DNA from 4 places in the Rhizobium sp. NLR10b genome. Region 1 is predicted to be linked to each of the others. Evidence: riboswitches for the same ligand, from Rfam matches in the RefSeq annotation. Region 1 holds a riboswitch; each other region holds the start of a gene.
What was found. Region 1 has a riboswitch for cobalamin ahead of nrdH (glutaredoxin-like protein NrdH). Riboswitches for the same ligand answer to the same signal wherever they lie in the genome.
Positions count from the first base shown of each region.

Region 2: another riboswitch for cobalamin. It lies ahead of HJB91_RS10690 (CbtB domain-containing protein); the one in region 1 lies ahead of nrdH (glutaredoxin-like protein NrdH).
Region 3: another riboswitch for cobalamin. It lies ahead of bluB (5,6-dimethylbenzimidazole synthase); the one in region 1 lies ahead of nrdH (glutaredoxin-like protein NrdH).
Region 4: another riboswitch for cobalamin. It lies ahead of cobU (bifunctional adenosylcobinamide kinase/adenosylcobinamide-phosphate guanylyltransferase); the one in region 1 lies ahead of nrdH (glutaredoxin-like protein NrdH).

Region 1 is NZ_JABDWV010000029.1:7,577-14,877, forward strand. Features, by position in the region: gene nrdE (class 1b ribonucleoside-diphosphate reductase subunit alpha) at 1-616, opposite strand, end outside; gene nrdI (class Ib ribonucleoside-diphosphate reductase assembly flavoprotein NrdI) at 595-1,008, opposite strand; gene nrdH (glutaredoxin-like protein NrdH) at 1,022-1,243, opposite strand; cobalamin riboswitch at 1,506-1,732, opposite strand; gene HJB91_RS29450 (heavy metal translocating P-type ATPase) at 2,118-4,328, opposite strand; gene HJB91_RS29455 (helix-turn-helix domain-containing protein) at 4,399-4,821, shown strand; gene HJB91_RS29460 (TIGR03862 family flavoprotein) at 4,893-6,101, shown strand; gene HJB91_RS29465 (helix-turn-helix domain-containing protein) at 6,283-7,242, shown strand.
Region 2 is NZ_JABDWV010000005.1:354,083-361,383, reverse strand. Features, by position in the region: gene HJB91_RS10710 (sensor histidine kinase) at 1-1,836, opposite strand, end outside; gene HJB91_RS10705 (sulfite oxidase-like oxidoreductase) at 1,946-2,608, shown strand; gene HJB91_RS10700 (hypothetical protein) at 2,593-3,162, opposite strand; gene HJB91_RS10695 (CbtA family protein) at 3,216-3,950, opposite strand; gene HJB91_RS10690 (CbtB domain-containing protein) at 4,061-4,270, opposite strand; cobalamin riboswitch at 4,296-4,446, opposite strand; gene HJB91_RS10685 (histidine phosphatase family protein) at 4,503-5,057, shown strand; gene HJB91_RS10680 (bifunctional diguanylate cyclase/phosphodiesterase) at 5,535-7,106, shown strand.
Region 3 is NZ_JABDWV010000012.1:149,257-156,557, forward strand. Features, by position in the region: gene HJB91_RS20505 (YciI family protein) at 1-133, opposite strand, end outside; gene HJB91_RS20510 (DUF2865 domain-containing protein) at 393-1,490, shown strand; gene bluB (5,6-dimethylbenzimidazole synthase) at 1,494-2,183, opposite strand; cobalamin riboswitch at 2,225-2,412, opposite strand; gene HJB91_RS20520 (HAMP domain-containing methyl-accepting chemotaxis protein) at 2,735-4,612, shown strand; gene HJB91_RS20525 (hypothetical protein) at 4,671-5,252, shown strand; gene HJB91_RS20530 (3-deoxy-7-phosphoheptulonate synthase) at 5,585-6,652, shown strand; gene HJB91_RS20535 (hypothetical protein) at 6,879-7,301, opposite strand, start outside.
Region 4 is NZ_JABDWV010000002.1:418,797-426,097, reverse strand. Features, by position in the region: gene cobN (cobaltochelatase subunit CobN) at 1-3,742, opposite strand, end outside; gene cobW (cobalamin biosynthesis protein CobW) at 3,746-4,801, opposite strand; gene cobU (bifunctional adenosylcobinamide kinase/adenosylcobinamide-phosphate guanylyltransferase) at 4,808-5,329, opposite strand; cobalamin riboswitch at 5,661-6,058, opposite strand; gene HJB91_RS04555 (chloride channel protein) at 6,285-7,301, shown strand, end outside.

The sequences.
Region 1 (7,301 bases):
GTGCCGAATTGATCGACCGGCCGATCGATTCCATATTGTCCTCGACCCGCAGCAGGAAGCAGGAAACGAGTTCGCCGCGCTGCTTCTTGCCGGCATTCAAGAAAGTCGGCGTCGCCGGCTGGAAACGCCCGGAAATGATCTCGTCGACCATGTCACGGGCAAGCGCCTCATCGCCCCGCGCCAAGGTCAGCGCCACCATGCAGATGCGGTCCTCATAGCGCTCGAGATAGCGCTTTCCGTCGAAGGTCTTCAGCGTATAGCTGGTGTAATATTTGAAAGCGCCGAGGAAGGTCGGGAAGCGGAATTTCCGCGCATAGGCCTGATCGAACAGGCCGCGGACGAAATTGAAGGAATACTGGTCGAGAACCTCCCGCTCGTAATAGCCCTCGGTCACGAGGTAATCGAGCTTTTCCCGGAGATTGTGAAAGAACACGGTGTTCTGGTTCACATGCTGCAGGAAATACTGCTTGGCCGCCATGCGGTCCTTGTCGAGCTGGATCCTGCCCTCATCGTCATAGAGGTTCAGCATCGCGTTCAGTGCGTGATAGTCGAGTGTTTCGGCCGCTTTAAGTGGTTTTGCGCCTGTATCCCGCGTCAGATTTGTTCCCGTGTCCAAAATCGTCCCATCCCGTCTTTGACATTGGCGACATCCTCGGCTGTTCCCAGGAGCTCGAACCGGTAGAGGTACGGCACCTGGCACTTCTTCGAGATGACGTCGCCGGCAAGCCCGTAGGTCTCGCCAAAATTGCTGTTGCCCGCGGCAATCACGCCGCGGATGTTGGAGCGGTTTTCCGCCTCTTTGAGGAAACGGATCACCTGCTTGGGCACGGCGCCCTTGACGATCCCTGGGCCGCCGTCCCCACAATAGGTGGGCGAGATCAGCACATAGGGTTCGCGAATGTGGATGTCTTCAGCGCCGACGGGAATGCGCGTCGCGCGCAATCCCAACTTCTCGACGAAACGATGGGTGTTCCCGGATCGGCTGGAATAATAGACGATCAGCCCCACCGCTTTTCTCCGGTCAGGAGAGCGCGCTGATCATGTCGGGGCGGAAGCCCGCCCAATGCTGCTCGCCGGCAACGACGACCGGAACCTGCATGTAGCCCATGCCAAGCACGCGATCGAGCGCTTCGGCATCCTCGGAAATATCGACGATCTCATAATCGACGCCCAGGCGATCGAGGGCGCGGTAAGTGGCCGTGCATTGGACACAGGCCGGCTTGCTGTAAACGGTAACGCTCATCATCTTCCTCGTGATGTCAGTGAATGCAGGACACAGGACTGGGATCGGGCGCCGTGCGACGTCCGGGGCAACGCTTGATAATGATCTGGCAAAGTTGGCGCTTTAAACGCCCGACATCATCCCTCGCAGGATGTGCACGGGCGGCGGCTTTGATGTTCTCGACATGACTTCAAACCCCCGAAATGCTCATGCGGACGTTCGGGGCAGCGCAACAGACACGGATCATTCCGCTTCATGCACGCGACCTTCCGGACACCCCGCCCGTGGACGTTTCGTTCGAGGCAGGTCTCCTGGCTCACGGGTCGAAGCACCCTGCCCCAGCCTTCCCGGAGCATCATGCTCCAGTGACCTGAAATCGGACAGTTGCTCGCCGCTTACAGTTGCGGGGGCAGCTCCGGCATTGTCGCACCATGATGGCGCAGCGCACCGTATTCCCGTCTTAGCCCGCGATCCTCACGAATCGAAGGAACCTTGAACACTAGATATAGTACGCGAATCGTAATTCACGTCAACGGATGGTTTGTGCATTGCGTTACGGCAGGTTTGAAATCGCTGCATTCCTGTGAAAAACATGGACAACGAAAGCTTAACGAAAACAGGCTTGGAGATGACCGTGGTGGGGCTGGCCTATAGCCAGCTGCCAGGCTGCGGATAGACGACGCAAAACCCGCGACGTCATCCTCGGCCTTGTGCTGCCTTGTGCCGACGATCCACCCAGGTCCATTCTGAAAATAAGAGCTTTCCTGCCAGATAATTGCAGTGGTGAGATGCTCGGCACAAGGCCGAGCATGAGACCTTGTCAGCAAACTGAGCGCCGACCTAACGGATGACCGGCCCCGAATCGCTGGTCTTCAAACCGCCACCGGCAAAACATTCATCCCCGTACACGAAGCAGCCTGAGCGCGTTGATCGTCACCAGCACCGTGGCACCGGTATCGGCGAGGATCGCCGGCCAGAGCCCGGTCATGCCGGCGATCGTCGTCACCAGGAAGACAGCCTTCAGCCCGATCGCAATGGTGATATTCTCAAGGATATTGCGCATCGTCCGCTTGGAAAGCGCGATCATCCGCGCCACGTCGCCGACGCGTCCATGCAGCACGGCGGCATCCGCGGTCTCCAGCGCCACATCGGTGCCGCCGCCCATGGCGATACCGATGTCGGCGGCGGCGAGCGCCGGCGCGTCGTTGATGCCGTCGCCGACCTTGGCGACGACGAAGCCCTGACGCTTCAATTCGCCGACGACCCGCTGCTTGTCTTCGGGCATCATCTCGCCGCGCCAGTCGATATCGAGCATGCCGGCGACGGCTGCCGCCGTCCGCTTGTTGTCGCCGGTCAGCATCATCGCCTTGACACCGGCCAATTTGAGCGCGGAGAGCCCCGCCCCGGCATCCTCGCGCGGCTCGTCGCGCATGGCGATCAGGCCGGCCGCAGTGCCATTGACGAGCAGCACCGATACGCTCTTGCCCTCATCATTGAGCCCTGCAATACGCGCTTCCTGCTCCCCGTTCAGCGCCCCGCACTCGCGGGCGGCGGGCGGCGACAAGAGATCCAATGTCTCGCCGCCGACCTTGCCGGTGACACCGTTGCCCGGCAGCGCTTCCAGTTCGAAGGCCGGCGGCACGGGCACGCCGTCCGCCTTGGCGCGGTGGAGAATCGCCAGTGCCAGCGGATGGCTGGAGCCCTGCTCGAGCACAGCCGCGCGCGACAGGAGCTGCGCCTCGCCCAATCCGAAGGAAACAATGTCCGTCACCCGAGGCTTGCCTTCCGTCAACGTGCCTGTCTTGTCGAAGGCGACCATCGTCACCGTGCCGAGCGTCTCCAGCACCGCGCCGCCCTTCATTAAGAGCCCGCGCCGCGCGCCCGCCGACAGCGAAGCGGCGATCGCCGCCGGCGTCGAAATGACGAGCGCGCAGGGGCAGCCGATCAGCAGGATGGCAAGGCCTTTGTAGATCCATTCACCCCACGCGCCGCCGAGAAACAACGGCGGAACGACCGCGACAAGTGCGGCGACGACGACCACGCCCGGCGTGTAATAGCGAGAGAACCGATCGATGAAGCGCTCCGTCGGCGCCTTCGATTCCTGCGCTTCTTCCACCAGCTTGACGACGCGGGCGATGGTATTGTCGGCAGCGGCCGCCGTGACGCGAACCCTGAGCACCGCATCACCGTTGACCGTACCGGCATAGACGCCGGCATCGACGCCCTTGCGCACCGGCGTGCTCTCGCCCGTCACCGGGGCCTCGTCGATCGCACTCTCGCCTGAGACGATGACGCCGTCCGCCGAAATGCGGTCGCCGGGGCGAACCATGATGACCGCGCCGACGGCAAGGCTTTCCGCCGGCACCTCCCGCATCTGGCCATTGTCTTCGAGCAGCGCGGTTTTCGGCACCAGGGCCGTCAGCGACTGGATGCTTTCGCGCGCCTTGCCCGCCGCCACGCCTTCGAGCAACTCGCCGACGAGGAACAGGAAGACGACGGTCGCCGCTTCCTCGCCCGCATTGATGATGACGGCGCCGACGGCGGCGATCGTCATCAGCATCTCGATCGAAAACGGCGTGCCGGACAAAGCCGCCATGACGGCTCGCCGCGCAATCGGCAGCAGACCGACCAGTATCGCGACGAAGAAGGCGTAGGACGCACTCGCCGGCACCACATGGCCGACGGCATAGGCGGCAACGAGCGCTCCACCCGAAAAAATGGTCAGCCGGCCCTTCCTGCTCCGCCACCAGCGACCGGCCATCGGCGCATGGTCGTCCCCATGCCGGCCGTCAATTTCCTTCTCGTCGTCATGGGCATGGTCGTGATCATGAGCGGTATGATCGTGATGATGGTGCGGGCGGTCTTCACGCGCGAGCTTCGCATTTCCGGTAAACGGCGAGACGGAATAACCAAGCCCCGTCACCTTCCTCTGGACTGCCTTGAGATCGCTGCTGCCGTCATGCCGGACGGTCATGGTGCCCGTCACCACCGAGACGGAGACATCGACAACACCTGCTACGCGCCTGACCGCGGTATCGATCTTGGTCGCGCAGGCAGCGCAATCCATGCCGCCGACCCTGTATCGTGTCTCGCTCGTCTCAACCATGATGCGCTTCCTTGTCAAACAGAAGCACCCCTCCTACATCCTCTAGCGACTAGAGGTGCAAGAGAAAATCATGAAAAAGATTACGATTGGCGAAGCGGCCCGCCGAAGCGGCGTCAAGGTGCCGACGGTGCGCTATTACGAGAGCATCGGCCTGCTCGCGGCCCCGAGCCGCAGCGAAGGCAACCAGCGATCCTTCGAACCTGCCGATATCAGCCGCCTCACTTTCATTCGTCATGCCCGAGAGCTCGGTTTCGAGATCGAGGCAATTCGCACGCTGCTCACATTGCAGGATGATCCAAACCAGTCCTGCGCCTCGGCCGACGCCATCGCCAAGGCTCGCCTCGCCGAAGTCGAGCAGCGCATCCGCAGCCTGATGGCTTTGAAGGCCGAGCTGGAAATGATGGTGGAGAGCTGCGGCCACGGCCGCGTCGACCAATGCCGCGTCATCGAGGTTCTCGCCGACCACGGTCAGTGCACACATTCTCACCATTGACGAACCTGTACTCTTGCAGGTGATCGGCGCCCGCGGCAAAACTGCGCCGGAAGGAATCGGGCGAAGACATCATGAGCCAGAAACGGATTGCGATCATCGGCGGCGGCCCCGCGGGTCTTGCAGCTGCCGAGCTGCTGTCGCTCTCCGGCCATGCGGTAACGATCTATGACGCCATGCCGACCTTCGCTCGCAAGTTCCTGCTGGCCGGCAAATCAGGCCTCAACATCACCCATTCGGAGGACTATGCCCGTTTCGTTACGCGCTTCGGAACGGCTTCAGCCCGTCTGCGTCCCGCTCTCGATGCCTTTACTCCCGGTGATATCAGGGATTGGGCCGCAGGGCTTGGTACCGAGACCTTCGTCGGCTCCTCCGGCCGGGTTTTCCCGAAGGTGATGAAGGCTTCTCCTTTGCTGCGTGCCTGGCTCAAACGGCTGGAAGAGCGGGGGGTTGCGTTGCGCACCCGCCACCGCTGGACCGGCCTTGTCGAAGACGGTTACGTTTTCGAAACGCCGGAAGGGCGTAGCATCGCCCATTGCGACGCCGCCCTGCTGGCGCTTGGCGGCGCAAGTTGGCCGCGCCTTGGCTCGGATGCGGCCTGGCTGCCGTGGCTGACCGAGAGAGGCGTCGAAATCGACGCCTTCCGGCCCGCCAATTGCGGCTTCGTCGTCGGCTGGAGCGCCAGCTTCAGTACGCGTTTCGCCGGCGAGCCCGTCAAGTCGGTCACCGCCACATCCGAAGCCGGCACCTTTCCCGGCGAGTTCGTCATCACCGGCAGCGGCATCGAAGGCAGCCTGGTCTACGCCCATGCGGCCAGCCTCCGCGACCGGCTGCAGCACCACGGCAACGCTGCCCTGACGCTTGACCTCGCCCCGGGCCGGACGACAGAAAGGCTGGCGCGCGACTTGAGGCGGCAGGACACCAAGTCGAGCTTTTCAAACCGCCTGCGCAAGGGCGCTGGGCTTGACGGCGTCAAGGCGGCATTGCTGCGCGAACTCGCGCCCGCCCGCGACTGGACCGATCCCGAACGTCTCGCCGGCGCGATCAAGGCTCTGCCGGTACCGGTTCTCGATACGAGGCCGATCGCCGAGGCGATCTCCTCTGCAGGTGGCATCCGCTGGACCAGCATCGACGAAGGCTTCATGCTGAAGGCGCTGCCGGGCACCTTCGTCGCCGGCGAGATGCTCGACTGGGAGGCGCCGACCGGCGGTTATCTCCTCACCGCCTGCCTTGCGACCGGCAGGGCAGCCGCGCGCGGCATCGAGGCCCGGCTGTCGCGATAGACATCGTTGGTCTTGAACCAGATCTAGATCAATGAAGTGGAGCACGATGTCGTGCGACCATCCTTGAAGCTTTTCAGCACTGCGTCTGATCACCAAGGGCGAAGAGGGAGGCCGCCGAGCGTGCAATTGCAAACCGGCCGCTTTTCCATCAGACTATGCTGAAGTTCCGTGGGAGGAGCAGATGCAGGAACAGTCAGCACATGCGGAGCATGTCTATACCTCTGCGCAACGGAATTCCGCTGCTGCGAGTTCTCCGATCGTCGCGTCGTGGCGGCGGTGTATGACCATGCATCGCCTCGTTCCCGAGGACGAACGCCCGCCGGTGCGTCTTACCGACCAGGAATTTCTTGACGCTCGTAAACAGTCGGAACAGCTGATCGCCGGCGCAACCGAGGAACTTGACCGCCTCTTTACCACGGTCGGCAGGGCCGGCTGCTGCATTCTTCTGACGGACAGGAAGGGCATTGCGCTGGAGCGCCGGGGCTCTGCCGGCGACGACAAGGATTTCTATGATCTTGGCCTATGGACCGGCTCGGTATGGACCGAGGCGAGCATGGGCACCAACGGCATCGGAACCGCCCTTGCCGACGAGCGTTCCGTCGCCATTTTTCGGGATCAACATTTCTTCTGCTCGAATATCCGCCTGAGTTGCACGACGGCCCCGATCCGCGATCATCGCGGCGAACTGGCCGCTGCACTAGACATCTCCACCTGCCGCGACGAGGTCAACGAGATGACGCTGGCGATCCTCACGCAGACCGTGCGCGACGCGGCGATGCGCATCGAGCTCAATCTCTTTCGATCGGCCTTTGCCGGCGCCCGTTTCCTGATGGTCCCGACGAGCGCGAATTCCGCCGCCGCCCTGCTTGCCGTCGACAGGCATGACCTTGTCCTTGGCGCCACCCGCGCCGCCCGGATCGCGCTGCAATTGGACGACAAACGGATCGCGGCCGGCATCCCCGCCGCCGATGCGCTCCATGAAGCCGCCGTCTCACAACAGGAAGAGATTGTGGAAGCGGAAAAAGCGGCCCTGCTGCGAGCGCTATCGCGCACCAGCGGCAATGTCTCACAGGCGGCGATCGCCCTCGGGATCAGCCGCGCCACGCTCCACCGGAAGATGAAGAAGTTGGGCCTGCATTAAACCAGGCGCCAGCGGTTCCATAGGACATCGCAATCAAAACGCGACCCTGTCGCATGTCT
Region 2 (7,301 bases), on a different contig from region 1:
CAACTCGACGCGGAACACCGCGCCCCCTTCAGGATGATTGGCGGCAGTCAGGCTGCCGCCGAAATCCTTGATGATATTGTAGGAGATCGAAAGCCCGAGGCCGAGCCCCTTGCCCACACCCTTGGTCGTGAAGAAGGGGTCAAAGATGCGCTCGGCGATTGCCGCCGGCACCCCGGGTCCGTGATCGCGCACCGTCAGCACCACCTTGCCGGCCGCCTCGAAGGCCGAAACCTCGATGCGCCTGTCATCCAGTCCTTCAACCGCATCGGCCGCATTGGAGATCACATTCACCAGCACCTGCTGCAGCCGTACCGAACCGGCGCGCACCACCGGCGGCCGCGTTCCGAGATCGAGCCGGAGCTCGGCGTCCGCCGCCTTCAGCCGCCAGGCGATGATCTCCAGCGTGTCGCGCATCGCCTCGTCGAGGGGGACCGGCCCGAGCTTCTCATTCGGTTTGCGGGCGAAGTTGCGCAGGTGCCGGCTGATCGAGGCCATGCGGTCGATCAGCCCGCCGATCCGCCTTATATTGTCGCGCGCCTCCTCCGTTCGCCCTCGATCGATCAGAACGGCAGCGCTGTCCGTATAGGTCTTGGCGGCGGCGAGCGGCTGATTGAATTCATGCGAAAGGGCAGCCGACATCTGCCCGAGCCCGGCGAGTTTGCCCGCCTGGATGAGATCGGCCTGGGTCTGGCGAAGCTGCTGCTCGGTCAACCGCCGCTCGGCGATCTCCTCCTCGATGCGGCTGTTGACGCGGGCAAGATCCGCCGTGCGCTCCTCCACCCGCCGCTCCAGCTCGCCCCGCGCTTCGGCCTGCATCAACATGCGCTCGGCAAGCCGCGCCCGCCGCTGGCGAATGACCGCCACAGCAAGGCCTGCGATGCAAAGGATGAGAAAGACGGCGACAAGCGCGGTGCGCGCCTGGGCGCGGATGGAACTCGTCTCCATCAGCACGTTCACCGTCCAGTCCTCGGCCGGCATATAATGCGACAGCACCAGATACTCGCTTGCGCCCCGATCGCTCGCAAGCGTCATCAGATCATGCGGCTCGAAGCGATGACGCGTCACCGGCAGCGCCGTCAGCTTCGCATTGGCATAGCGCCGCGACGCCTCGGTGCGGGCGATACGGTCGGCCGTCAGCGGCAGGATCGCGCCATAGAGCCATTCCGGGCTGCCGGACATGAAGATGATGCCCTCGGGATCGGAGACGAAGATCTTGTATTCGCCGCCGCTCCAGGAGGATTCGATCATGTCGATATCGACCTTGAAGACGATGACACCGCGAATATCCGCGCCGACCCTGATCGGGGCAGAGAAATAGTAGCCGCGCTTTAGCGATGTGGTGCCGAGAGCATAAAACCGCGCCTGCCGGCCTTCGATCGCCTCCTGGAAATAAGGCCGGTAATTGAAATTCTGGCCGACGAAGCTCCCCGGTCCATCGTAATTGCTCGCCGCGATCGTCTCCCCGTCCGGCTTCACCACATAGATGTCGGAAGATTTTAAGAGCCCGTTGATCTCCTTGAGATAGAGATTGGCCGCATCACGCAGTGCCATGTCGTCGGGCGCGCTGACCAGTTCCTTGATATCGTCGTGATCGGCGATCAGCGCCGGCAGCGCCTCGTAGCGGTTGAGGTGGCCGCTGAGCGCCGAGACGGCAAGGCGTAGCGCCGTTCCCGCCTGAGCGGAAGCCTCCTCCATATAGGCGCGCGTCGCAATCGCGCTTCCATAGGTGAAGAAGGCGAAGATGACGAGCGGCACCAGCAGCAGCGCCGCGGTAGCACGATATCTCGAAGACAGATCCGGCTCCTCCCTTTCTGCCTTCACTCCCCAGCAAGGCATGCCCGACGGCTCAGTCTAATGAGGCAAGCGAAGATTTCCAAGAGCTCGCCGAAACTTGACACTCGGCAGGGACGGATGTCCTATTGCTGCACCGCAAGGAGACCCGTTCATGAGCGACGACCAGATGCCCGCCGACAGCAAGCTCACAAACTCCAAACGCCGCTGGGCATCCGAGGGCAAGTTCCTGACCGGCCGCATCAGCCGTCCCGAGGCCGAGCGCCTGCCGCCCGGCCAGCACCTCGTCAAGAACTGGCCGGTGCTCGATCTCGGCCAGCAACCGGTCATTTCAACCGGGAGCTGGCAGCTTGAAGTACGCGGCCTGGTCGAAACGACACTCACCCTCACCTGGACGGAATTCCAGGCGATCGAGCAGAGAACCAGGATCAGCGACATCCACTGCGTCACCACCTGGTCGCGCTACGATAACAAATGGAACGGCGTTTCGACGCGGGATCTGCTCGATCGCGCCATGCCGAGGCCGGAAGCAGCCTACGTGATGCTGACGAGCTACGACGGCTACACCACCAATCTGCCGCTCGCCGATTTCGCCGCCGAGGATGCGATCCTGGCGACCTCCTGGGAAGGCCTGCCGCTGACACCGGAGCACGGAGGCCCGTTGCGGCTCGTCGTGCCGCATCTCTATTTCTGGAAGAGCGCCAAATGGCTGCGCCGCATCGAGTTAATCGCCGCCGACGAGGCCGGCTTCTGGGAAAAGAACGGCTACCATATGTATGGCGATCCGTGGCGCGAGCAGCGCTATTCCGACGACTGAGCCTTCGGCCGCGAGACGCGACGAAGCGCGAGAACGGCCAGACCGAACAGAGCGGCCAACCCCGTCAGTGACGCCATGCTGGCAGGATGAAGCGGCACCTTGCTCCAGCTCGGCTTGATAATATCGGCGGTGTTGAAAGCCTCACCGCTGAACTGGCAGGTGATGAAGGCAAGTCCGCGGCCCGCCATGTCGGCGTCGATGGCCGAGATGATTTCGCCCGCCGCGGTTGCCTCTCGCGGCATCTCACGCATCGCCATCAGCACGGCTTTCGTCGCCGCGAGATAGGCATGGGCGCATTCGTTGAAAGGGCTTTCCTCGTCCGTCACGCTGCCCGGCATCCGGCCCCAGAGGCAATAGGAATACTGGATTTCCGAGTAGTTCAGGACACGCCGGAACGATTCGTTCGTATCGGCCGCCCGCGACGCCAGCATGCTGATGCTGCTGCGATACTCCGAAATGACCGCCATCTCGCCGTGGGAAATTGCCGGAATAACGAGCCCGGGATGAGAGCCGCCAGAGTTGCTCCCATGGGCGAGGGCATTTCCGATAAACATTGGCAACAGGCTCGCGATGAGACCGAGAAAAGCAAACCTGCCGATATGCCGCATCACCGGAACGCCGGCCGCAGACCGCTCTTGGCGGCAAGACGTCTTTCGGCCAGCGCTCCGAAAACCAGACCGAGCGTTGCCCAAAGGATCGCGTGCATTCCGAGCGTGGTCGTGCGGAACCGCCAGAGCACCATCGCCGAGAAATTCTCGGGCACCTCATTGATCGGCGGCAGCAGATAAAGCACGAAGCCGATGAAGACGAGATAGGCGACGCCGGCGATAATCGCGCCGTTCCAGAGACCGAAGCGCTCGCCAAGGCGGCGCGACAGCGCGATCGCGGCAATCAGCGACGCGAGCGAAACAACGATCATAAGGAAGAACAGTTCGGTCCTGGCGCCGATCGTATCGGGATTGCCGACAGCCGGCGGGTTGGCCGGATATTTGATGGCGGGAACGAGCACGACCGCCACGAAGGCGGCAATGGCGATGACGGCCGAGGTGCCGCGCGCCGATAGGCTGCTGAAGCGGCCGTGCACGAAGGCGAAGGCGAGCGAAAAAAGCCCGCCGACGGCGATGCTGTAGGCCATGACGCCTGTGAAAAGGCCGAGGCCGGCCTGCGTGGCCCGGCTGACGATTTCAGGTTCGGCAGCTTCGCCCGCCGCCTGGGCGCTCGCTTCCTCGAAGGCGATTGCCGCATCGACCAGCGGCTCGCCGAAGGTATGGGCGAACGCGAAAACGAGGATGCCAGCAATCAGGCCCGCGAGCATGCCGCGAAGCAGAAGCTTTCCAACCATGTCAGTATTCCCCCTTGTCGCGCAAAACTGTGCAGCGGTTTTGCGATAACGACATGCGTAAAACAAAGACCTAAAGCGCGAGAAGCGAATCCGAAAGATCGCGATGCGCTTTAGTGGCAGGGAAATCCGAGGAGATGGCGGCCGTCATGCACGAATTCGTGCACATACATGCCGTTGAACAGCGCCATCGCGCCCTCCTCGGTGCCGACGAAATAAAGAACGATGAGCATCAGCAGACCGCCGAAGATCGCCCAGGGAAGGATTTCCCCTACAGGGATCTGCGCCGGCGCCGCGACAGGCGCGAAAGTGGTGTCAGACATGTATTCCTCCGGAATGACGCGTTCAGTCGAAAGAGTGTTGTGCGGCAGGGTCTGACTTCCAGCGTGAAGAAGTTTCGACACGCTGGTCACAGTGGCGCGACCGCGCCGGATTTCCACCGGCTTCCAAACCCGCAACAGCACGGTTATATCTTCACGCCGAAGAGACTGTCAACGAAACTTCACGAAGCCGGCAAAGGCCGTCCCCATCCCGTCATCGGAGATCAGAACAATCGTGAATATGCGCCTCACCTGGATCTGCCACGGCGCGACGTCGGCGAACCGCAAGGCCCAGTTTCCGCTCGACGAACCGCTGGAAGAAAAGGCCGTGGAAGAAGCAGCCAGGATGGCCGCCCTCCCCCACGCCGATCGTATTGTCACAAGCCCCGCCATGCGCGCCCTCCAGACGGCTGAGGCGCTCCGTCTCGAAGCGCAGATTGATCCGTCGCTTCGAGATTGCGACCATGGCCGCTGGGCTGGCAGGCCGATCGAGGCGATCGAGGCGGAAGAGCCGGAAAACCTCACGGCCTGGATGACCGAGCCGGGGGTGGCCCCTCACGGCGGCGAGAGTGTTTTCGACCTGCGAAAGCGCGTCGCTGGCTGGATGGATGCCCAGTCCGCCCGAAGCGGTCACGTGATCGCCATCAGCCACGCGGCCGTCATCCGGGCTGCAGTCGCCCACGTGCTTCAGGCGCCACCCTCCTCCTTCTGGCTGAGCGACGTCGAGCCACTCGCCATCCTTCGGATGACCAGCAACGGAAGCCGCTGGTCGCTGCGCTTCCAGCATTAGAGATTCCTTATTTTATCCAGCCTTGCACAAGCAAATCGCGTCATTGCTGTTGAACCCGGTTTTGCGGGGACTACTTCCTTGTCCCAAGGAGATGGAAGAATGACATATGATTGGAGTGGAGAGCGTACACGGCGCCTGCGGTTGATGCGCGTCGCCACGTTCACGGTTTTGGCCGGTCTCATCCTCAGCGTTCCGCTGCTGATCGTCACCGCCTGAAGCACTGGAAAAGGCGAGCGATGCGTCAGCACGCTCGCCTTCGTTCTTCTGGGCATCTTTTCGGCCCAATCACCTGTAGCAACATTCTTCCTGAACGGGACCGGCGAAACAGCCGCAGTGCCGGTCCTGGCCGCATCGCAACGCTATCCGTCTGCCGGCGGCTCACCGCAAACCGCCCCCTCCGATAATTCGCCTTCTGGTTTCAACGAACATTTCAGACTTTCGTGATATCTCGGCGCGGGTGGAGTTGGAGAAGGCATAATGCCGGTGTTTTTCCAGAGCAGAGCCGGAAGGCAATGCATGTCGATCGTCGGTTTGGGGATTACCCTCTGGCTCCTAGCTACATTGCTGCGGTTCGACGACAGCCTGGTTTCCTTCATGACCGCTTTCCGTGAATACGGCGCCGACAAGCTCGTTCTGGGACTCGGCATCGCCGGCACCATGAGCTTCATCTACTCGGTGCTGCGTATTGCCGATCTGCGCAAGGAAATGGAACTGCGCGCCGCCGCCCAGGCAAAGGCCGACTGGACGGCAACGCACGACCATCTGACCAAGCTGCCGAACCGCTATGCCTTCGAGCGCAAAATCCTCTCACGGCCGGTCAGAAGCGACGAGGCCGAAATCGAGGAATGGAACCAAAACGTCACCATCTTCTCCGTCGACCTCGACGGCTTCAAAAAGGTCAACGATCTCGTCGGCCACAAGGGCGGCGACGTCTTGTTGGTCGAAGTTGCCAAACGCATCTGCGCGCTCGGCAATGCCGATTGCGTCTACCGCTTCGGCGGTGACGAATTCATCGTCGTCGCCTTTGCCCTGACGACACAACGCGAGGAGCGCTTCGCCAAGCTGCTGATCCAGGCCGTCACCCGCCCGATTCATATCGATGGTTTTGCCGTCGAAGTCGGCGCCAGCGTCGGCTACGATCGTTGGGTCGAGGGCAGCGAGCCGCTGGAAGACGCCGCCCACCGTGCCGATCTCGCCATGTATGAGGCCAAATCACGCGGCCCCAACCATCATCTCGTCTTCGAAAATTCGATGCAGGATAGGGTAACGGAACGCGCCTCCTTGGAAACCAGACTGCGCGCCGCGATCGCCAATAAGGCGATCAAGCCTTTCTATCAACCGCTGATTGATCTGAAGACCGGCCAGCTTTGCGGTTTCGAAGCCCTCGCGCGCTGGATCGGCGAGGATGGCGTCAACATTCCGCCGACTGTTTTCATCGACATTGCCGAGGAGACCGGGATGATCACCGCCTTGTTCGAGGATCTCCTTGCGCAGGCCTGCAGCGATGCGCTCACCTGGCCGGAGCATGTCACGTTGTCCTTCAACGTCTCGCCGGTGCAGATGGAAGACAGGCTGCTGACGTCCCGCATCCTCAAGGTCCTTTCGGCAAGCCGGCTACCGCCGCAACGCCTGGAAGTTGAGATCACCGAAAACGCGCTGATTCAGGATCCCGCTATCGCCGCCGTCATTCTCGAAGAGCTGCACGCGGCCGGCATTCAGATCGCTCTCGATGATTTCGGCACAGGCTATTCGAGCCTCGCCCAGCTCGCCCGCTACCGCTTCGACAAGATCAAGATCGACAAAAGCTTCATCGCCACCTATCGCGATGACGAACGCCAGGAAAAAATCGTCCGCGCCATGCTTGGCCTCGGCAGAAGCCTCAATATCAAGACGACTGCGGAAGGTGTCGAGGAGCATGGCCAGCTTGCCTTCCTGCTGCAGCTCGGCTGCGACATCGGCCAGGGTTACCTTTTCGGCAAGGCGATGCCCGCCGCCGAGGCGAGCATCTTCATCCGCGATCGCAACGTCAATCTGGCGTCAACGGCCTGAGCCCAGCTTATTTCAACAGAACCCAAGCTTTTGCGTCCCGATCGGCCGCCACGCACCGTCTTGTTGCGCACGGGGGGCTATTGCAGCTGGAGCTCTTGCCGCCATTGTGCCGCCAATGCTCAATGACCGCACGTGCGAGGTTGACAGGCGTGGGGATCGACCGAAGCAAAGGCAACCGCCAAATGATGCCTTTCC
Region 3 (7,301 bases), on a different contig from region 1:
TGGAGACGAATGCTGCCGCTTTCTCCAGCGCTTGCTGATAGGCATACATCTGGCCCATGAAGCGCGCCATGTCCTCGGGCGCTATGGACTTCCCGGCAGCTTCGTCCGCATGCAGCATCAGCATGTAGCGCATTTGCTTTATCCCCAGTGAAAACCAATCCCCAGCAGGAGCAAGCTGGGAGAATAACAATTCGGATGAAGAAGGGAACTGCTGTTAACGGCTGCAGTGTCCGTCGCCGGGGCAACGCTGTTGCCCGCATCTTCTGGATAAAATCGCGAAAATGCGCTAGGAATTGATCCAAGCTTATTAAGAGAAATACCTTAAGAGACAAGGTACGGCGAATGGACGCCACCTTTGACCGATCGACACTTTCTCACTTCCGGACGATGCCGTGAAACGCCGAAACCTGTCTCTTGCTCTTGTGCTTGCGCTGGCATCGCCGGCTGCCGCACACAGCAGCGCCGTCTGCAACGACCTGCGTGGTCGCCTGGCCGACCTACCACGATCGATCGGCAACAATAACGGGCAGGAAGCGCGCCAATATGCCAGCGCAATCGCCGAGCAGAACCTCGAGCTGCGCAAGGTCCGCAACGATCTGCGCAGCTATGGCTGCACCTCGGGTAGCATGGTGGTGATCGGCGGCGAGAATGCCGATTTTTGCGCCGAGCTTTCTGATGCCGAAGCCCGGATGGTCGACAATATCCGTTATCTCCAGGATCAGCGCGACGAGTTGCGCAGCCAGGCCGGCGATGACGACGCGCGCCGGGAATTGACGGCGGCCCTCGAACGCAATGGCTGCAGCAGCGACAATTTCTATGCCCCGACCGAGCGCAGCGCCAGCGATCCTGCCCCAAGCGTCGAGGAACAGGCGATGCGCACCGACACCTTCATCCCGCTTGGCGGCGGTGAAGAGGCCGATCCATTTTACGGCCTGCCGAGGGCCGAAATGTTTTCGCCGGTCAGCACCATTTGCGTTCGCAGCTGCGACGGCGGCTTCTTCCCGATCAGTTCGAACACCACCTCGGTCGATTTCGGCCGCGATGCGCAGACCTGCGCCAAGATGTGCCCCGGCATCGAGACCGAGCTCTTCTATCGCGACGTGACCAGCACCGAAGCCTCGAACATGATCTCGGTCGCAACAGGCGCGCCCTATAGCGCCATGAAGAACGCCTTTGCCTACAAGAACCGCGCTCCCGGCGAGAAAAATACCTGCGCCTGCAATCTGACCGCCTATTACGAGGAGATGCGCGGCAAGCAGACCCTGGGCGAACCGCCGCAGCAGGGCTCGATCACGACGGTCCGCACCAATCCGCCGGCGAAAGATACTGCGGCAGCAGCAGTCCCGCCGCAGCCATCCGTTCCCGAGCGTCCCTACGACCCCACGCAGAACAAGGTCCGTCAGGTCGGCCCGCAATTCCTTGCTGGCGACCAGGGCTCGATCGACCTTGCCAATCCGGCGACGCCGGGCCCGCAACCACAACAGCAGTAATTGCTAAGGGTCGTTGCGTCCCCATCCGTCGTGGAAAACCAGTTCCTCGAGCGGCAGCCGCTGCCGCCAGCCTTTGACCGAGAGTTCCGGTTCATCATAAAGCCGATCGACAAAGCCGGCGCAGAGCCAAGCGACCACCTCGATATGCTCGGGTATGCCGAGAATTGATTTCAGGTCGCCTTCACGAAAGATGCTGACCCAGCCGATGCCGACCCCTTCGGCGCGGGCCGCAAGCCAGAGGTTCTGGATGGCGCAAACGGTCGAATAGGAATCCATCCGCGGATTGTGCGTCCGTCCCAGCACCACGCTGCCGCCGCGAGTGGGATCGCAGGTCACGCATATGCCGAGCGGCGCCTCCACGATGCCTTCGAGCTTGAGGGACCGATAGGCCTGCCGCCGCTCGCCTTCGAACATCGACGCCGCCTCTTCGTTGGCCTTGGCAAAGGCGTCGCGCACGCGCGCACGGACAGCTGGACTATTCACCAGAATGAAATTCCATGGCTGCATGAAGCCGACCGACGGCGCATGATGGGCGGCTGTCAGGAGCCGCGCCACGACGTCGTCGGGCAACGGATCGGGCAGGAACTGGCTGCGCACGTCACGCCGCGTCATGATCGCGTGATACACGGCTTCGCGCTCAGCCAGCGAAAAACCGGACGCCGCCGAAAGGGCATCCGCATCAAAGGGTCGCATCGTCAAATCCCCAACAACGCAACCGCCCGCCGTCCGCGCGGGTTGGGTCTATCTCGCCAGGCCGGTCTTCTGACTTGGCTTCATCCATCTGCCGCAGCCTTCCCGGCAAAAGCCAGTGGCGCGATGAAGCGGCAGACGTCGGCCTTACAGCGTTGGGCACGTTCCGGCCTTGCACCGGATTCCCGATTCTCCCGCCTGGACGGCGGGCACCTGACGGCGCATCTATTTCAGGAAACCGACGCGGCGGCAAGTGCACGCAGACCGAACCTGAAACCACGGCTGCATATGGCTGATCGAGGGGCGGATCACCGGGCAGACAACCCCCTCCTCGGCGATCTTTTGGTCGCAGGAGGAAACAGCCTCTGTGTGCCCGCCCATCCTCCTCTACTTTATGATTTATTCACACATCAAATCCACACTGCCTTTGCGCGTTTTGGGTCGCAAACTCCGACATGGGCATGAGCGCTCGTGATGTGACCGTCAGCGTCGATGCCGCGCTGATGTGCCGGTCGCGAAGATGGTCGACCGAGCCGCAATTCCAGGCTCCACGGATGTTCCAATTCTTGAAAACGATGCCCCTGACAGCCAAGCTGGCGGCGATTATCGTTGCCGTCAATCTCTGCGGCATTTCCGCCTTGGCCACCTATACATGGATGTATGAAACCCGGGCGCTGGTTGACGGCGCCCACGCAAATTGGTCCAAGGATGCGGAGCAGTTTGCATCTCTGGCCGCCGGCGGCGTCAAATGGGGCAAGGCGAACGCCGTTCGCGAGGCTTATTCGCTGTATCGTGACGATCCCTCGCTCGATCTTGTGCAATTTGCCGCATTCAACGCAGAGCTCGCTGCCGTCGACAGCTGGACCCGCGACGGCGTTTCCGGTTTGCCAACGCCGGCCGACCTGGCGACCCGCCTCAGCGCAAAACCCGACAAAACGACGATCGATGACAGCGGAATGTCCGCCGGTTTGGTCACGATTATCGCGCCGCTGCCGCTGGACAAGTCGGGCAAGACAACCGGCTACATCGTCACGAACTGGTCTGTCGAAAAAATCACTTCCGAAGTCCGCCAGAAGGTCCTCGTTTCGCTGCTCACGCAGTCCGCCATCACCGTTCTCGCCGTCATCGCTTTCCTCCTCGCCATGCGCAGCCTCGTTGGCAGGCCGCTCAGGATCCTCAGCAAACGAATTGGCGCGCTGCAGAATGGCGACCTCGCCTCCTCCGTCGCCTACAAGGAGAATGGCGACGAAATCGGCTTCCTCGCCCGTGCGCTGGAGGTCTTCCGTCACGAGGCGATCGCAAAGGTCGAAAGAGAGCAAGTCACTGCCGAGCAGACCGCCTCGTTCGACGCCGAACGGGCCCGCAACGCATTGCTGACGGAAGAAGCCGGCAACAGGCAACGGCTGGTGATGACCACTCTTGCGAACGCATTGGAAAGACTGGCCGCCGGCGACTTCTCGATCCAGCTTGCCGATCTCGGCCCTGAATTCGATAAATTGCGGCAGGACTTCAACAACATGGTCCAGGCCGTCGCAGCCGCGCTGACAGAGATAAAGATCGCTTCCGTCGCGGTTGAGGGCGGATCGAGCGAGCTGGCTTCCTCCGCAGATCAGCTGGCCAAACGGACCGAACAGCAGGCGGCAGCACTGGAACAGACCGCTGCGGCACTAGATGAAGTGACGACGACAGTCAAAACATCGTCGCAGCGGGCTGAAAATGCTGGACAATTGGTCGAGGAAACCAAGCGAGGTGCTCACGTCTCGGCGACGGTGGTGCGCGACGCGATCGGCGCGATGGACCGGATCCAAACCTCCTCCAGTCAGATCGGCCGCATCATCGGCGTCATCGACGAAATCGCATTCCAGACGAATCTGCTGGCGCTGAATGCCGGCGTCGAGGCCGCACGTGCCGGCGAGGCCGGCAAGGGATTTGCGGTTGTCGCACAGGAGGTTCGTGAACTCGCCCAGCGCTCGGCAAATGCGGCAAAGGAAATCAAGAACCTGATCAACGTTTCCGGCCAAGAGGTTGCTGCCGGCGTCGGGCTGGTGAACGAGACCGGCGACGCTCTCCTGAAGATCGAGGAGCAGATCAACCGCATCAGCGACAGCATCGCTACCCTCGTTCAGTCCTATCGCGAGCAGGCGACCGGTCTGCAGGAAATCAACGGCGCGATCAACCAGATGGATCATGCGACGCAGCAGAACGCGGTGATGGTCGAAGAAACGAACGCGGCCTGCCAGGAACTGCTGTCGCAGGGACGCCGGCTGCAGGATTCGGCCGGCCGGTTCCTCGTCGGCGCATCCTTGGCGAGTCAGCCCAGGCCGGTCCAGCCGAGCGCCAGTCAATCTCGTCCGGAAACCAGAACCGTCGTGCCGCGGCTTGCAGGAAATGCAGCCGTTGCCGCTTCTCCCGGTGCCTGGGAGGAGTTCTGACGCCGCCCCCCCGACGAGACTTTATTTTTCAGCAACTGATCACAGGAAGGGAACAGTTATGAAGAGAGTTGTGACCGCATTGCTTTTCACCTCTGCCGCTATCGTCGCGCCCATGAGCGTATCGATGGCTGAGGATGCCAAGCTTGCCCCTATCGCCGACTACGTGAAGAGCGACGTGAAGCCCTGGCTGAACGATCCCGCCATCATCGAGGCCATCAAGGCGCAGGACACTGCGAACGCCAAGCTAAGCGAAGCCGACATCGACGCTCTCGACAAGAAATGGCGTGGCGAGGTCGACGGCTCCGACCATTCCATGATCGATGGCGTGCTTGGCAATCAGCTGTCGAAATTCCTTCAGGCGAAGAAAGAAGCGTCTGGCGGCAAGATTACCGAGATCTTTGTCATGGACGCAAAAGGGCTGAATGTCGGTCAAAGCGACGTCACCTCCGACTACTGGCAGGGCGACGAGGCGAAATTCCAGAAGTCCTTCGGCGCCGGCAAGGATGCCGTCTTCGTCGACGAGATCGAGAAGGACGAATCGACCCAGACACTGCAGTCGCAGGCAAGCATCACGATCTCGGACGAAGCGGGAACGCCGATCGGCGCGGTCACCGTCGGCGTGAACGTCGACGCCCTCTGATTGCGGCATGCGCATTTTTCGCGCGAATTATAGACCATATGGCCCGGAAGTGGACGCTTCCGGGCCATAGGCTTTGCCTCCCGAACCAGGAAGCCGCTCCCTTGAACGGTGATTTCAGCTTGCAAATTTTGCGTGACAATGGACGGCGGCGACGCTACATACGCGCCATGTCCACGACTTCAATCTACGCCTCGCGATTTTATTCGTACCGCTGCTCTCAGCGGATGCGGGTCCGTGCGTAACTGAATTCGACGCGACGACCACCCGAACAGCCGCTAGTCTACCTGGCGGCTTTTTTGTTCCGCACGGTATGACCAAACAGGAGCCATGCCGTGTCCGATACCATCGATGATCTGCGTATCCTCGAGATCACCCCACTGACCAAACCCGCCGATATCATCGCGGAAATTCCCCGAACCGCTTCAGTCAGCGAGACGGTGACCAGCAACCGCAGTGCCATCCACCAGATCCTCAAGGCTGAAGACGACCGCCTGATCGTCGTCATCGGCCCCTGCTCCATCCACGATCCGGTTGCCGCGCTCGAATATGCCTCGCGGCTGGCCGAGCAGCGACAGCGCTTCTCCAGTGATCTGGAAATCGTCATGCGCGTCTATTTCGAAAAGCCCCGCACCACGGTCGGCTGGAAGGGTTTGATGAACGACCCGCACCTCGATGGCAGCTACCGTATCGAGGAAGGACTGAGGACTGCCAGACGCCTGCTGCTCGACATCAATGCGATGGGCCTTCCCGCCGGCGTCGAATTCCTTGAGACGATCACGCCGCAATACATTGCCGACCTCGTCAGCTGGGGCGCGATTGGCGCGCGCACGACCGAGAGCCAGATCCACCGCCAGCTCGCCTCCGGCCTCTCCTGTCCGATCGGCTTCAAGAACGGCACCGACGGCGGCGCACGCGTCGCGCTCGACGCGATCCTGGCCGCTTCACAGCCGCATCACTTCCCGGCCGTCACCAAGGACGGACAGGCGGCAATCGCTTCGACAAAGGGCAATGAGGACTGCCACATCATTCTGCGCGGCGGCAAGCGGCCGAATTACGAGGCGGCTGATGTCGAAGCCGTCACAGCGGAATGCCTTAAACTCGGCGTCGTCCCCCGCATCCTCATCGACGCCAGCCATGCCAATAGTGGCAAGGATCCGATGAACCAGCCGCTCGTCGTCCATTCCGTGGCCTCGCAGATCGCCGCCGGAAACCATCATATCAAGGGCATGATGGTAGAAAGCAACCTTGTCGCCGGCCGCCAGGATCTCGTTCCCGGCAAGCCGCTGGTCTACGGCCAGTCGATCACCGATGGCTGCATCGACTGGGATATGTCTGTTGGCGTGCTGGAAGATCTGGCGAAAGCTGCCCGCGAGCGGCGCAAGGCAGCCGTCGCAGCCTGACAGACAACATCAAGCACGGCGAGCAGACCCACCGCCTAACAGGGCGGTGGGGCCAACCCCGTTATCTCACGGCTACGCCTACCGGATACGGCTCATAACTCACGCCCAGTTGATCGATCCAAGTTCCGATTTGAAACTGGCACGAGCAACGTGGGTTACTAACCCACCGCCCGCCATCATGGGTGGGGTCCGGGCCGGATCAGCAGCACGCGGAATAGGAGCAGATTTAATAGAGCAGCCATGGATCCGTTGAATCGGGCTCGTGTTCAGTCGCGACCCTGTAATAGGTACGCATATCGTCGCGCTCTTTTTCGTAAGTCCACTTCAAGCCCCATCTGCATTCGTCCGTCATGCACTCACGGCTCTTCGATTCGAACATATCGAGTTGAAATTCCTCGCCATTGATTTCGCCGGTGATCGAGCCGGTTTTCCCCTTATCCTTCGATATGAGTTCAAACGCCCCTGCTCGACCATCCAGACAGTAGATCTTCCCGCGATAGGTTCGCTCGCCGGTCTCCAGCTTCCAGAAATTTGTCTTCACCTGCGACACGCTGTAGCGACCCTTGCATTGCTGCCTTTCGGCCGAGCCAATCTCAATCGTTCCCCCCGTCTGCTCACTCTCGTTACTTGCGATCACCTTTCCGAGCAC
Region 4 (7,301 bases), on a different contig from region 1:
GCTGCTCGGCCGCAGCCGCCATGCCGCCCTCGAACTGGTAATAGTCATCACTATCGAGCAGGTCATGCTCGCGATTGTCCTGGTTCTGAATGACGGCCTGCACCGAGCGCAGCCTCTCCTCGAACAGGCCGCGTTCGGCCCTGCCCTCCTCGCCGGCGCCATAGGCATAACTTCCCCAGACGAGATAGGCTTCGGCAAGATCGGCACGCCGCTCCCAGCCCTTTTCATCGATCAGTGCCTGCAGTCCCGCGCCGTAGGCGCCGGGTTTAGAGCCGAAGACGCGGTAACCCGCCCGCTTCACCGCCGCCTTCTCATCGAGCCCGGCAGCGGCCAGCCGAGCCGCCTCGCCGCGCATGCGCCCGGCAATCGGGTTGTCGGCAGCATCCTCATCCAGTGCCCCGACGGCGCGGATCGCCATGTCGAACAGGGCGATCTGCTCGGGAAAGGCGTCGCGGAAGAAGCCGGAAATCCGGAGCGTCACATCAACGCGCGGCCGCCCGAGCACTGTTTGCGATATGATCTCATAGCCGGTGACGCGGCGCGAACTCATGTCCCAGAGCGGCTTGACACCGATCAGCGCCAAAGCTTGGGCGATATCGTCACCACCCGTGCGCATGTTCGACGTGCCCCAGGCCGTCAGCCCGAAGGAGACCGGCCACTCGCCATGATCCTGAACATAGCGGCGCACCAGCAGTTCCGCGGATTTTCTGCCGAGCTCGTAGGCGGCCGGCGTTGGCACGGCGCGGCTGTCGACGGAGTAAAAATTCCGCCCCGTCGGCAGCACATCCGGCCGCCCGCGCGTCGGCGCGCCGGAGGGGCCTGGGGCGACGAACCGGCCGTCGAGGCCGCGCAGAAGGCCGGAGATCTCCGCCGGGCCGCAGGCGAGAATGGAAGGCTTGAGCCGGGATTCGATCTCGTCGAGCACCGTTCTGGTTTGGGACCAGAGGGTTGGGCACCCCATGTCACCGGAAACGAGCTTGGCGGCGAGCAGTTCGATGCGCTCGACGGTGTCGCCGTTGCTGCGCCAGGGGGCGTCGAGGACATCTGCGAGAATAGCCGGACGCGGGCCCGTCCAAAGAGTCGCCATGTCGCAGTCGAGTGGGTCAAAAGGACGCTGAAGCGCGCGGCTCACCTTCTCCCCGGCGGGGAGAAGGGGGGCCGAAGGGTCAGATGAGGCGGCCGCAGACTCGGCCTCGCTTGCGCTCAGCCGCCCGCTCCTGCCGTCGCTCGCCCCCTCATCTGTCCTGGCGGACATCCTCTCCGCGCTGGGGAGAAGGGGGAAACTCAACCTAGCATCCGCAGCAATCGCTCGCTGCAAACTCGCATCACAGCCCTCTCCCAGCCCGCGCGGGACCCGCGCCAACGCCACGGTCAAGTCCGTCAGCAGCCGCCCCTCCGGCGACACGCCGAACACATGCAGCCCGTCACGGATCTGCATCTCCTTCAGATCGCAGAGATAGGCATCAAGCTTCTTCAGCGCCTCACTTTCGCTCTCGCCTTTCGCAATCCCCGCATCCCGATCCAGCCCGATATCGGCGACGAGATCGAGGATCTGGCGGCTGAGCAGCCGGATGCGGCGGGGATCGCCACCCGAAGCTTCGTAATATTCATCGACCAGCGCCTCCAGATCCTTGAGCGGTCCATAGCTTTCGGCCCGCGTCAACGGCGGCGTCAGGTGGTCGATGATGACGGCGGCGGTGCGGCGCTTCGCCTGCGTGCCCTCGCCGGGATCGTTGACGATAAAGGGATAAAGGTGCGGCAGCGGCCCGAGGATCGCTTCCGGGTAACATGTCTCAGACAGCGCCAGCGCCTTGCCCGGCAGCCATTCGAGATTGCCATGCTTTCCCATGTGGATGACGGCGTCGGCGCCAAATTCGCGCCGCAGGAAAGCATAGAAGGCAATATAGCCATGCGGCGGCACGAGATCCGGCGAATGATAGCTCTCCTTCGGATCGATATTGTAGCCGCGCGCCGGCTGGATGCCGACCAGGACGCCGCCGAAGCGGGCGAAAGGCAGGGCGAAGACGCCGTCGCGAAAATGGGGGTCGTTCTCTGGCTCGCCCCAGCGCGCCCTCACCTCATCCTGAATCTTTTTGGGAAGAGATTCCAGGAAGTTTTTGTAGCGACTGAGCGAAAGAGCCTCGCGGATGACCCGGCCGTCATGCCGGGAATTGGTCGGCCCCTCCATAAGATGCCAGATCAGCGCGTCGCCATCGGCCGGAACATCGGCGACCGGGTAACCCGTACCCGCCATCGCCCGAAGCACCTCGATGCTGCCGGCCGGCGTGTCGAGTCCGACGCCGTTGCCGAGTCGGCCGTCGCGGTTCGGATAATTCGCCATGATGAGGGCGATGCGCCTCCTATTGGCGGGCGTCCGGCGCAGCCGCACCCAACTGGCGGCGAGCTCCGCCGTATAGCGGAGCCGGCCGGCGTCGGGCAGGCTTGCCACGATGTTCGCCTCGACAGCCGCGTCGTAACGCGCCGCCGTCTTGAAGGACACCGCCCGCGCCAATACCCGCCCGTCGACTTCGGGCAGCGCCACATTCATGCCGAGGTCGCGCGCCGACAGACCCTGCGACGAGGTCACCCAGGCCTCCCGCGACGAAGCCGACAGGATTGCCTGCAGTACGACTGCGCCATCCGTCTCCAGCACAGTCGGTTGCCGGTCCGCGCCCGGCGCGGAGACCGCAAAGCCCGTTGTGTTGATGACGACATCCGGTTTCAACGCCGAAAACACGCTCTCGAGAATGCCTGTCGAAACGGGATCCTTTAGGCTGTAGGCAAAGACCGGCAGCGGCCGCAGGCCAAGTGCGGCCAGGGCCTCGACCAGCGCCTCGACCGGCCCGGTCTCGCCGCTCTGGACGAGGGCACGGTAGAAGCTGATGGCGACGATGGGGGACGTGGGTTCGAATTCCACCTCTTCTGTCGAGCTTGGTGTACCCCCCTCTGTCCTGCCGGACATCTCCCCCACAAGGGGGGAGATCGGGGATGCGAGGCTTCGCTCCATCTCTTCAGCCGAAAGTGCGGCATTCTCACGCATTTTTTTTGTTGGAAGTCCGAGCGACTTGCTGATCTCCCCCCTTGTGGGGGAGATGTCCGGCGAGACAAAGGGGGGGGCCCCACGCTTGACGGACGACGTTGGCGCGACATGCGAACCGACGACCCGCCGCCACTCTTCGACCCCGATCGCCCCTCGCCCCGGCCACCAGATCCCCGCCTTCATCAAAGGCACTGCCAGCGCCGGCTTCTCCGCGCCCGATAGCATCGCCGAGGCATAAGCAAGGAAGCTCCGCGTATTGGCGTCGCCGCCCTCGATCAGATAGACCCAGAGCGCGTTGAGATCGTCGAGGTCAACATTGGAGAAAGGAACCAGCCCCGCATCTGGCTTGGCATCGCCAGGCAATACTGCAATCAGTGCGCCGTTGCGGGCGGCAACGGCGTGCAGCGCCTCCAGCGCATAATGGAAATAGCTGGCGCCGCCGAGCGCACGCACGACGATCAGCTTGGCGTGCCGGGCCGTTCGCTCGACATAGGTATCGACTGACATCGGATGCTTGAGGCTCATCAGATTCGCGAGCCTCAGCGAATGCGGCATTCCCTCGCAGCCGCGATAGGCGGTAGCGACCGCGGCAAGTTCGGTGTCGGCAGCCGAAAGGAACAGCATATCGCCCGGCGACTGGCCGAGGTCGATTGCCTCTTCGCCGTCGCTGATCGTTCCCTGCTGGGCCAGAAGCAGATGCATCGATTATCCTTGAACGAGCGCTTCAATCGCCTTGCGCACCGCGCCCTGGTTCATTTCGTGCAAGCCGATGACGACGAGGCGCGTGCGGCGCGCCTCGCCCGCTGCCCAGGCGCGGTCGAAATACTGGTCGATGCGGCTGCCGACGGCCTGCAGTTGCAGGCGCATGGGCTTGCCCGAGACGTCGATGAAGCCCTTGAGGCGCAGCACATCATGCTCGGCGATGATGCCCTTCAGCTTCTCGACAAAGCCTGTCGGATCGGAAACAGCGCCGAGTTCGACAACGAAGCTGTCGAACTCGTCGTGGTCGTGTGGCGCCCCATCCTCGTGCTCCAGCTCGTGATGGGATTTGCGGTTGGCGATATCGTCTTCCGCGCCGATGCCGAGGCCGAGCAACACGCCTGCCGGCACCTCGCCATTCCTGGCCTCGATCATGACCGGCTTGCGGGCGATGCGGGAGGCGACTTCGTTCTTCACGCGGCCCAGGCCATCCCCATCGATCAGGTCGGTCTTGTTGAGGACGATGAGATCGGCGCATGTGAGCTGGTCTTCGAACAGCTCCTCGATCGGGCTCTCGTGATCGAGCGAGTCGTCCTCGACGCGCGCCGCCTCGACAGCAGCATGGTCATCGGCGAAACGGCCGGCGGCAACGGCCGCACTGTCGACAACCGTAATGACGCCGTCGACGGTCACCTGGGTGCGGATATCAGGCCAGTTGAAGGCGGAGACCAGCGGCTGCGGCAGGGCGAGGCCGGAGGTTTCGATGACGATATGGTCAGGCCGCTGTTCGCGCTCCAGGAGCTTCGTCATCGTTGGAATGAAATCGTCGGCGACGGTGCAGCAGATGCAGCCATTGGTGAGCTCGATAATGTCGTCCTCGCTGCAATTCTCCGCGCCGCAGCCCTTCAGCACCTCGCCATCGACACCGAGATCGCCGAATTCGTTGATGATAAGCGCAATCTTTTTGCCGCCGGCATTGGTGAGCAGGTTGCGGATCATCGTCGTCTTGCCGGCGCCAAGGAAGCCGGTGATGACGGTTGCGGGGATTTTCTGCTGGATCATGGAACTTCAACCCTTCATTTTCAGCGGCAGACCGGCCGCGATGAAATAGACTTCGTCGGCCTGCGCCGCGATTATTTGGTGCAGCCGTCCGGCATGATCGCGAAAATCGCGCGCCATCCGATTGTCAGGCACGATGCCGAGGCCAACCTCGTTGGAAACGAAGACCAGCCGCGCCTTGGCGCCAGGCAGGAAATCAGCGAGCGCGGCAAATTCCACAGCCATCTCGCGCTCCGCCATCATCAGGTTGGTCACCCAGAGAGTCAGGCAATCGACAAGCACAATGCGCCCCTCGCCGTCGATCGCGGCAAGCACGCCGAGAAGATCGAGCGGCTCCTCATGCGTCGTCCAGGAAGGGCCGCGATCGGCCTTGTGCTGGGCAATACGCGTCTGCATCTCCTCGTCCCAGGCACGGCCGGTGGCGAGGTAGTGGCGCTCGTCGCCGCTTGCCATAACGAGATTTTCGGCAAAACGGGATTTGCCGGAACGGGCGCCGCCGAGGATGAGGGTGTGGGAGGGGGCAGCCGTCATGCCCAGACAGTCCTATGACCGGATGCGGTACCCCGCCCCACCTCATTCCTGTGCTTGTCATAGGAATCCAGCCACGGCGCGTCGGCGCCGTGAATAATTCTATGCTGCCGTGAAGGGATTCTCCTGTGCCCAAGGACTTGGGCCCGCTGGATTCCTGTGACAAGCACAGGAATGAGGGAGGAAAGGAAACTCCTTCCCAGCGGCCCCGTGCCGGACGGCGGCGGCATCTGCAAGTCAACTTCCAAGCGCACCACCAGAGGCGGCGCTGAATTCAATCGTTCAGCCAAAACAACCTCCGTGCTGGCAGCGGGTCTCTTGCCCAGGGTTGGGCTTTTCGCCCGGCACGGAAGGCAGGTCTCCTGGCTCGCGGTTATCGGCGGCGATCGGGGCGAACCGGAAGTCCGGTCGCCCCTGATCGTGCCAGCGGATCTGCCTCGCCTTCCCGGCTGCCTCGGTGAAAAGGTGGACGATTCGTAGAGATAGAGGCGTCCGACCCCGGTTGATCACCATGCATTTCCAGTGGCTTTTCCGGCATGCCGCCCATCCCGCCCGCCTGCACGATTGCAGCCCGCCGGCCGAAAGGGTTCGATGCCGGATGGAAGACCCTGACCGCTCTACAGTCGCGCGGTCGGCTGTGATGAATGCGCCCGATGTGGGTCCGCCCCGTCACATTCCCTTTTCATCCGGAAGGCGAAATGCCGATCCGGAACCATCCGTTATCCCTGGGATGGTTAGGCAAGCCGGGGGGTGAAGTCAACCGACCTTCGAAACCGCTCCAGCTCCAGACTGCGCAAAAGATCGGCCAACACCACTGACCCTACCGGAAATATCGTCTATTATCAGCGGCTTACGTCATAAATATTTGACCCGACCGTCGGCTTTTCGCCGCAATTGCGTTGCAAGGCGACTGCACCTCCGCCCTTGACCCGGCCTCTCATCGCCTAGTTGTCTAGCCATGCTTATGAAATTGGATCGGCGCCGCCTGCGCACGCTGCGTGTTTTCTTCGATCCGGGCCGGCTGCGCGCCCTGACGCGCCGCAGCGAAGTTGGCTTGTCGCTGGCAGGCGCCATCGTCGGCATCGCCTCGGGTCTTGCCGTGACCGGCATGAGCTATGTCTCCAACGAGTTGCACCAGCTAGTTTTCGGCATCGCCGACAGCGAAAGGTTGAGCGCGTCGGTCATCGAGGACAAGATGCTGCTGCTTACCGCCCCGGTCATCGGCGGTACCCTGCTCGGCCTGCTGCTTCTGGTCCTCGCCAAACGGCGCAAGAAACCGATGGTCGACCCGATCGAGGCGAATGCGCTGCATGGCGGCCGCCTCTCGTTGACCGACAGCATCATCGTTGCCGTACAGAACCTGATCTCCAACGGCTTCGGCGCCTCCGTCGGTCTGGAGGCCGGCTATACCCAGCTCGCCGCCGGCATTGCCTCCAAATTCGGCCTCAAGCTGCAGCTGCGCCGCTCGGACCTGCGCATACTCGTCGGTTGCGGCGCGGCCGGCGCCATCGCCGCCGCTTTCAACGCGCCGCTGACGGGCGCCTTCTACGCCTTCGAGCTGATCATCGGCACCTACACCATCGTGTCGTTGACCCCGGTCGTCGTCTCCGCCCTCGTTTCAACCCTCATCGCAAGGTTGCTTGCCGAGGGCGATTTCACCATCGATATCGGCAGCTTCGGCTCGGTCGTGCCGGCCGATTATATCCCGGCGCTGCTGCTCGGCGTCTTCTGCGCCGGCGTTGGCATTCTCCTCATGCAGGGCGTGGCCTTCGTCGAGGAGGTGGCGCGCAAAAGCTCGATTGCCCCGCCCTTTCGCCCGGCGCTCGGCGGCATTATCGTCGGGCTTCTGGCGATGATTTCGCCGCAGGTGCTCTCGGCTGGCCACGGCGCGCTGCATCTGAACCTCTCCCGCGACGTGGCAATCCCGGCGCTGATCGGTCTCTTCCTCCTGAAATCCCTTGCCTCGGCGATCTCG